Regions from separate parts of the Herbaspirillum sp. WGmk3 genome, predicted to be linked through region 3. Evidence: predicted binding sites of a transcription regulator. Region 3 holds the regulator's gene; each other region holds the start of a gene.
The links. The regulator sigma-54, encoded in region 3, starts transcription at its own class of promoters, with help from an activator protein. The targets are predictions, from matches to a motif close to TGGCANGNAANCTGCTTT.

Region 1 (2,191 bases), on a different contig from region 3:
GCGCGCCGGGGCTGCTACCGCATTTTTAGTTCACACGCTCCAGAATGCTCACATAGTTGGCCACCGCTGCGCCGCCCATGTTGAACACGCCGGCATAGCGCGCATTGGCGATCTGCATGTCGCCCGCATCATGGGATGCCTGCATGGCCGCCATCACGTGCATCGAGACACCGGTGGCACCGACCGGATGGCCCTTGGACTTCAGCCCGCCCGACGGATTGACCGGCAGCTTGCCATCCTTGGCGGTGATGCCTTCGGCAATCACGCGTGCGCCCTGGCCGTGCGGGGCCAGGCCCATGGCTTCGTATTCCAGCAGTTCGGCCACGGTGAAGCAGTCGTGCGTCTCGACCAGCGACAGATCATCGAGGCTCAGGCTGGCTGCGCCCAGCGCCTTCTTCCAGGCCAGCTCGGCCGCTTCGAAGCGGGTCGGATCGCGGCGCGACAGCGGCAGGAAATCATTGACGTGGACCGCCGCGCGGAACTGCACCGCGCGCGGCATGGACTTGGCCACATCGGCAGCGCTGATGACGAGGGCAGCTGCACCATCGGAAATGAGCGAGCAGTCGGTGCGCTTGAGCGGACCGGCCACATACGGATTCTTGTCGGAGACCGTGCGGCAGAAATCGAAACCGAAATCCTTGCGCATGTGCGCATAGGGATTGACCATGCCGTTCTTGTGATTCTTGGCCGCGATCATCGCCAGCGCATCGGACTGGTCGCCGAAGCGATCGAAGTAGCTCTGCGCGATCTTGCCAAAGACCCCGGCAAAGCCACCCGGAATGCCCGCTTCTTCCTTGGCGTAGCAGGCCTTGAGCAGCACCTCGCCCACTTGCGCGGTAGCCAGCTCGGTCATCTTCTCGAAGCCGATCACCAGCACGTGTTTCGATTCGCCGGCCTTGATCGCCTGCAGGCCCGAATGGATCGCCGCCGAACCGGTGGCGCAGGCATTCTCCAGGCGCGTGGCGGGTTTGAAGCGCAGCTGCGGCAGCGTGTTCAGGACCAGCGAAGAAGGGAAATCCTGATACAGGAAACCGGCATTGAAGGTGCCGAAGTGCACCGAGTCGATGTCTTCCGGTTGCAGTCCTGCGTGTTCGATGGCGGCCTTGGCGACCTGGCCGATCAGCACTTCCGGATCGATGCCGTCGAGCTTGCCGAACTGCGAATGGTTCCAGCCGGTGATGCAGGGTGAGGATGCAGAAACAGTCATGGGGTTGTCCTTGTGTCCGTAGTCACGGGGTCAATGGAGCGGGGTCGCTCCGTTACACACAGGGGCAATATGCAAAATCGGTGCCACGCGCAGGACCGCTCGCACCACCGCATGCAGCCGGTGTCGAAGGTCCCTTGCCTCGGCATCGCGCAGCCGGTGATGGCACATCGCGCCAGGTGCCGGCCTGCATCTTGCCCGTCTCCTGAGAGTGCCGGCGCAAAGCCGCGCCGGGTCTCGCTTTGTTGTTGATGTTGATGCGTGCTGATGTGTCCGGCAGGCCGCCCGCTCATTCCCGACATGCAGGAAAAATCCAACGGAACAGGGCAGTGCCCGCCGACCGCATGAAGATATCACGTACTTTACGTTAACGTAAATCATTGCGCTGCAGCAGCCAGCAGGCAGCACTATTGCCGGTGAGCAGCATGAACAGGTGTCGACGCCTGCGACAGTGCAGCGACACTTCTGCGACAGGTGTCGCAGTCACGCTGCGCGCAAATAAATGGCGGCGGCGATGATTGCGCGCTTGTACAGGCCCGCCCTTATCGCAGAGAATACAGGCGCAGTGCCGTTGAGGGAGAGGGGGAGCGCCATGCCGACAAGGGAAGACCGGAGGCTTGGCATCCAATTTGCTCTGTCGAGGCACAGGCAGTGTTGACCACCCGGAACAGGGAGCTGCACGCCCGATCCAGCACCCCTGGTAGCGCCGGATTCAGCGATTTTCAAAATTACAAACAGACAGACAGGAGACAAGCAGATGGAACAATCCACTGGCAAGATCACGCGCCGCCATTTTCTGAAGACGGCTTCGGTGGCCTCGGCTGCCGCCGCTACCGGCCTGGTACCGACCTCCGCGCATGCGGCCGAGTTCACCTTCAAGTACGCCAACAATCTGCCGGTGACACACCCGATGAATGCGCGCGCCAAGGAAATGGCCGCGGCCATCGCGGAACAATCCAAGGGCCGCATCGAACTGCAGCTCTATCC
Region 2 (2,191 bases), on a different contig from region 3:
AACAACATAGCGCCCGGGGCGCCACCGGCCAGCCACAGTGTAGCCAATTCCCGCCCAGGGGCGAGCACCCAATAAAAATGCCGGATCCGAAGACCCGGCATCGCCTTGATGCTGCAAGCAGCCGGATCGACCGGACGCTTAGAAGTGATACTCGGCGCGCACCATCGGGGTCTTTGCCAGCGAACCCGCCACGTTGCTCGGGTTGCCGAACTTGTTGCGCCAGTATTGATACTCCAGACCCACGCGGAAGGTGTTCTTGCCCATGCCCATCGTGGTACCGAGGTCATACATGATCTGGCCGTCGAAGTTCAGCTCGGGCGCAGTCGGACCACCGAACTCGTTCTTGCCCTTGGACGCGATGTAGTTCATGTAGCCTTCGAATGCCAGCCCGGTCGAACCCAGCGGGATGCCCCAGGCCAGGTTCAGCATCGGGTGCGTGTCGTAGCTGTAACGGCTCGACACACCGATCGGCTGGTTGCTCTCGAACAGCGCCAGCACGCTCACGTTCAGGAAGCCCGGCACGTCCAGCATCAGGGTCGGACCGACCACCCACATGCGCTTCTTGGAAGCGTAGCTCTTGTCATTCTTGGTGTTCCAGTCAAAGCCCAGCGTCAGGCCGACACCGCGTGCCGGGCCGAAGGACAGGTCCTTGCCGCTGATCTTGCCGATGTCCAGGGTATTGCGGTAGACGATGTAGGCTTCCTGCGCATTGTCATCCTTGCTGTCCGACATCAGCAGGTCCACGTTCAGGAAGTTGGTGCCGTACTTGTAACCGCTGGCGTGCTGGAAGTTGATGATGTTCTTGGTGATGTCCTGCGAATTGAAGGGCTCGGCAAACTTCGTGCCGTAACGGTAGCCGATCGAATTGTCCGACCAGTCAGCCGCCTGCGCCGACATGCTGCCGGCCGCCGACGCGACCACGGCTGCCATCATCCAGTACTTCCCCTTGATACCCTTCTTCATAAGTTTCTCCCTGTGTTGCTTGTCTAAAAAAATGGCGATTGAACCGGAGCCCGGTTCGCATATCGTGACGCCCTGCACTCTCCCCGTCACGGCATGGAATCCGCACCCCTCGTGTGCTTGCCCTCGTCAAATCAGGTCTGGCAAATGGCTGACCATCTGGCCGACACCCACACCGACCGGAGCGTTTACGCAAAGCCCGTGCCAGCCCCCAAGCTGGCCCTGTGCGCCTGCGATCGCCTGCCTCCGAAGTGCCTGATCGATTGCCCGCAACGCGAGCCGCACATCGCTGCATCGAGCGATGCGCCCCGCGCGCCGGGGCGCAATCCTAGCCGAGTCCCGGCACTTTCCCAAGCCCTCTTCCAGGACTTGGTTGCATGGTGACTCGCATTGTCGACAATCGTGGCAACGATGTGCGATCCGACAAAAATGCCCAGGAGGCGCATGCCGTCTGCCTTACAGCGCTGTAAGCCAATTTTTTTTAGTGCATTTTTTTCTACTTAGGTGCAGACAAGCACCAAATTGTCGCAAATGAATTTTTTGATTGTCGACAAAACGAAAAGCAGCTGTCGATCATCGGCACCACCCCTTGCCGACGGCGTGACGCCCGTCAAGGCCGACAAAGCGGAGCAGACGCGAACCGCAGGAGGCTTGGCACATTAAATGCTATTGAAGCTCCGGGATCTGACATTCAAACGAACAAGGAAGGAAGTCCACCGTGCATTCCAGCAAGCTCTTCAAACTCGGCACCACCGTTCTCGGCCTGGTACTGGCCGCCAGCTCCTCGCTGGCGCTGGCACAGGAAACCAAGGTCAAGTTCCAGCTGGACTGGCGTTTCGAAGGACCGGCCGCCCTGTTCCTGGTGGCCAAGTCCAAGGGCTACTTCGCACAGGAAAAGCTGGATGTCACCATCGACGCCGGCAACGGCTCCGGCAATGCGGTCAACCGCGTGGCCTCCGGCACCTATGACATGGGCTTTGCCGACATGGCCGCCCTGATGGAATTCACCGCCAACAATCCCGATGCCCCGGGCAAGCCGGTGGCCGTGATGATGGTCTACAACGACACGCCGGCCGCAGTGTTCTCGCTCAAGAAATCCGGCATCAAGAAGCCGGCGGACCTGGCCGGCAAGAAGCTGGGCGCACCGGTATTCGACGCCGGCCGCCGCGCTTATCCGATCTTCGCCAAGGCCAATGGCCTCGATGCCACCAAGGCGCAATGGACCAGCATG
Region 3 (2,191 bases):
GGCAAGCCGCTCTCGCGCGATGAAATCGAAGGCCGCCTCAACAACCTGCTGCACGAACTGCAGATCGAGAAGCTGCGCGAAAGCCAGGCGCTGTCGCTCTCGGGCGGTGAACGCCGGCGCGTCGAGATCGCCCGCGCACTGGCCACCGATCCGCGCTTCGTGCTGCTGGATGAACCGTTCGCCGGTATCGACCCGATTGCCGTGATCGAGATCCAGCGCATCGTGCGCTTCCTGAAGGAACGCGGCATCGGCGTGCTGATCACCGACCACAACGTGCGCGAAACGCTGGGCATCTGTGATCGCGCCTACATCATCAACCAGGGCACGGTGCTGGCCAGCGGCAATCCGGAAGAGATCATCGCCAACGAGTCGGTGCGCCGCGTGTATCTGGGCGAGCATTTCCGCATGTAAGCGGTGCAGTCGGCTTGCCCGATACGCTTGAAGAAATACAGAGTGCACATCACGTAATACGCAACAAGCAATACGCAATACGCAACGACCGGCAGAGCAACCAGCGGGCCACGCCGCTTTCAGAAAGACAGATGAAACAGTCGCTCCAGTTACGTACCTCGCAGCACCTCGCATTGACGCCGCAACTGCAGCAGTCGATCAGACTGTTGCAACTGTCGACGCTGGAACTGCACCAGGAACTGGAACAGATCCTCTCCGACAATCCCCTGCTGGAACGCCTCGACGACGCGCTCGACAATTCGGTACGTCTGCTGGCCGATGGCGCGGTCTCCAATTCGCCCTCCAGCGGCGTTGCCGAAACCAGTCACGAAGGCAGCGGCGAAGCGGCCCCGGCCGCCAGCGATGGCGATTCCAGCTTCGACTACCAGGACAACACGCCGGAAGCCGGTGTCACGGGGGATGCCGACTGGAGCTTCGACGACGTCGCGCGCAGCGGCAAGTCGCCAGACGATGACGATGCCCGTCCGCAACTCGAAGCGCACGAACTGACCCTGCGCGAACACCTGCTGGAACAGATCCGCGTGACCGCACGCACCCTGCGTGATCGTGCGCTGCTGGAACTGCTCACCGATGCGCTGGACGAGAGCGGCTATCTGGAAGAGCCGCTGGAAGACATCCACGCACGCCTGCCCGAAGAGCTGGGCATCGACATGGAAGAGCTGTCGATTTCGCTCAAGCTGCTGCAGAGCCTGGACCCGGCGGGTGTCGGTGCGCGCAGTGCCGGCGAATGCCTGGCCCTGCAGATCCGCCGCCTGCCCAAGATCCCCTTTGTCACGCGCAAGCTGGCGCTGAGGATCGTGGAGGATTACCTGCCGCTGTTTGCCCAGCGCGATTTCAACAAGATCAAGAAGGCCCTGGATTGCGATGACGAAGACCTGCGCGAAGCGCAGGCCGTGATCCGCCAGTGCCGTCCGCATCCGGGTGCGGAATTCGCGCGTGATGCCTCGGACTATGTGGTGCCGGACGTGATTGTCAAGCAGACAAAGAACGGCTGGCAGGTCATGCTCAACCATGAGGTCATGCCCAAGCTGCGCGTCAATGCGATGTATGCCAGTGCATTGAAGCAAGCCAAGGGAGAAGGTTCGCTGTCGTCGCAGTTGCAGGAAGCCAAGTGGCTCATCAAGAACATGCGGCAACGTTTCGATACAATTTTGCGCGTCGCGCAGGCTATTGTGGAACGTCAAAGAAACTTCTTTTCACATGGGGCAGTGGCCATGCGCCCCCTTGTGCTGCGTGAAATTGCTGATACACTGGGTCTACACGAGAGCACCATCTCTCGCGTGACGACTCAGAAATACATGCTCACTCCGCATGGAATGTTTGAGTTGAAATACTTCTTCGGTAGCCATGTCGCGACTGAAACCGGAGGTGAAGCTTCCTCCACCGCGATACGGGCGCTGATCAAACAGTTGATAGGAGCCGAGAACCCGCAGACCCCATTATCCGATAGCAAGATTGCGGATATGCTGGCAGAACAAGGCATGGTGGTCGCGCGACGCACAGTCGCCAAATACCGCGAAGTGTTGAAGATTCCGCCGGTCAATCTCCGCAAGTCCCTCTGAGTTTTTCCTCAGTTTTTCTGCAGTACCGTTGCTGTGTTCAGGCAAGCATCCGACTGATGCCCGCGCCATCTGACACGAAGACCGTGCCCGTGGTACAGCTGCAGCAGGATCGATTGCACGAACCTCCAGTGACTTCACGATAGGAGTCTTGTATGAAT
Region 4 (2,191 bases), on a different contig from region 3:
GCCAGATCCGCCCCTTCAAATTCCTGCTCCGGATCCAGCCGTATCCCGACCGCCTTCTTCAGCAAGCCATAGACGATCCATCCGCCCGCTGCCGCAATGGCGATTCCCATGATGCTGCCGATGAGCTGCGACATGAACGACACGCCACCGCGTCCGCCCAGCGCCTGCAAGCCGAAGATGCCCGCCGCCAGTCCGCCCCACAGTCCGCACAAGCCATGCAGCGGCCACACGCCCAGCACATCGTCGATCTTCCACTTGTTCTGGGTGCGGGTGAACATCCACACGAAAATCGCCCCCGCAATGCCGCCGGTAACCAGTGCACCCAGCGGATGCATCAGGTCCGAGCCAGCGCACACCGCCACCAGGCCGGCCAGCGGGCCGTTGTAGGCGAAGCCGGGATCGTTGCGGCCCATCAGCAGCGCCACCAGCGTGCCGCCGGCCATGGCCATGAGCGAATTCATGGCGACCAGCCCATTCATCTTGTCCAAGGTCTGTGCGCTCATCACGTTGAAGCCGAACCAGCCCACCGTCAGGATCCACGCACCCAGGGCCAGGAAAGGAATGTTGGACGGCGGATGCGCCGCCACCGCGCCTTCCTTGCTGTAGCGGCCACGGCGTGCGCCCAGCAGCAGGACCGCAGGCAGCGCGATCCAGCCACCCACCGCGTGGACCACGATGGAACCGGCGAAGTCATGGAACTCCGCGCCGAAGGTGGCCGCCAGCCAGGCTTGCACGCCCAGGTGCTGGTTCCACGCGATACCTTCGAAGAAGGGATAGACCAGTCCCACCAGCACCGCCGTGGCGATCAGCTGCGGATTGAATTTGGAACGCTCGGCAATGCCGCCCGAGATGATCGCCGGGATGGCCGCCGCGAAGGTCAGCAAAAAGAAGAATTTCACCAGCTCGAAACCGCTGCGCTCGGCCAGCGTTTCGGCACCGGCAAAGAAGCTCACGCCGTAAGCCACGTAATAGCCGATGAAGAAATAGACGATGGTCGACACCGCGAAGTCGGCCAGAATTTTCACCAAGGCATTGACCTGGTTCTTCTTGCGCACCGTCCCCAGTTCCAGGAAGGCAAAGCCGGCATGCATGGCCAGGATCATGATCGCCCCCAGCAAAATGAAGAGGGCGTCTGCGCCGTTTTTGTGATCGTCCACCAGAAAATCTCCCAAAAAGTGTGCAAGGAAATGCTAGAAAGCCACGACTAAAGCAATTTCCGTTCCATTTTGGGGAGAATCTTGCAGAGGATTGATTTGAAAGGATTTTATTGGTGCGTCTGTGCAAGGGTAGCTTGAGCCTTGCATGAATACTGTGCGTTTGTGGTGGGCGGGAAACCAGTCAGCCGCATTTTGGTGCAGACATGAAAAGCCTCGTCATTTTCATGTAAATCACGTCATTTTGCGGATTGGGCCACTCCGGTCAGGCTCGGTCACGCGCCTTTCATGGAACGGTCATACTAGATTGCTAAATTGCAACTCCCTCTTTGCTTTACCACCCTCACAGGAGTTGCCATGCCCGACCAGAATTCGCCCGCCGATCATCGCCGTCGCCGCTTCCTGCGCGACACGGCCGCCACCGCAGTCGGCAGCGCCGCAGTGATCGCCAGCCCTGCCGTACTCGCCGCCACGCCCGCCGCCCCCGCCATCGTCACCTCCGAGCGCCTGCGCCCGCAATTCCCCGGCGGCATCATGAGCGGCGATGTCACCCGCGACAGCGCCATGATCTGGGCGCGCGCCGACCGCAATGCGCGCATGCTGGTCGAGTATTCCACCCGCGAGGATTTCAGCAACCCGGTGCGCATCGCCGGTCCCACCGCACTGGCGCGCGAGGACTACACTGCCCGCGTCGACCTGCGCGGGCTGCCTGGCGGCCAGCGTGTCTACTACCGCGTGCGCTTCCAGGATCTGGTGCATGAGTCCGCACTGAGCGAACCGCTGACCGGCAGCCTCATGCTGCCCGCCACCACGCCTGCCCAGGCGCGCGACATCACCTTCGCCTTCTCGGGCGACGAAGCGGGCCAGGGCTGGGGTATCAACGAACAGTGGGGCGGTTATCGCGTATATGAAAGCATGCGCCGCTTCCGTCCGGATTTCTTCATCCACTCGGGCGACCAGATCTATGCCGATGGTCCCATCCAGGCCGAAGTGAAGCTGGAGGACGGAACGCTGTGGCGCAACGTGGTGACCGAAGC

Region 1: the regulator sigma-54 is predicted to act here: its motif matches at 1,276-1,293, upstream of MKD49_RS05705 (acetyl-CoA acetyltransferase).
Region 2: the regulator sigma-54 is predicted to act here: its motif matches at 1,150-1,167, upstream of MKD49_RS13255 (outer envelope protein).
Region 4: the regulator sigma-54 is predicted to act here: its motif matches at 1,207-1,224, upstream of MKD49_RS20735 (ammonium transporter).

Annotation. Positions count from the first base shown of each region.
Region 1 covers NZ_JAKYWT010000001.1:1,309,448-1,311,638, reverse strand. Annotated here, with positions in the region: gene MKD49_RS05705 (acetyl-CoA acetyltransferase) at 26-1,207, opposite strand; gene MKD49_RS05700 (TRAP transporter substrate-binding protein) at 1,962-2,191, shown strand, end outside.
Region 2 covers NZ_JAKYWT010000003.1:284,484-286,674, forward strand. Annotated here, with positions in the region: gene MKD49_RS13255 (outer envelope protein) at 139-963, opposite strand; gene MKD49_RS13260 (ABC transporter substrate-binding protein) at 1,679-2,191, shown strand, end outside.
Region 3 covers NZ_JAKYWT010000008.1:19,017-21,207, reverse strand. Annotated here, with positions in the region: gene lptB (LPS export ABC transporter ATP-binding protein) at 1-411, shown strand, start outside; gene MKD49_RS24230 (RNA polymerase factor sigma-54) at 543-2,033, shown strand; gene hpf (ribosome hibernation-promoting factor, HPF/YfiA family) at 2,186-2,191, shown strand, end outside.
Region 4 covers NZ_JAKYWT010000005.1:483,593-485,783, forward strand. Annotated here, with positions in the region: gene MKD49_RS20735 (ammonium transporter) at 1-1,157, opposite strand, end outside; gene MKD49_RS20740 (alkaline phosphatase) at 1,512-2,191, shown strand, end outside.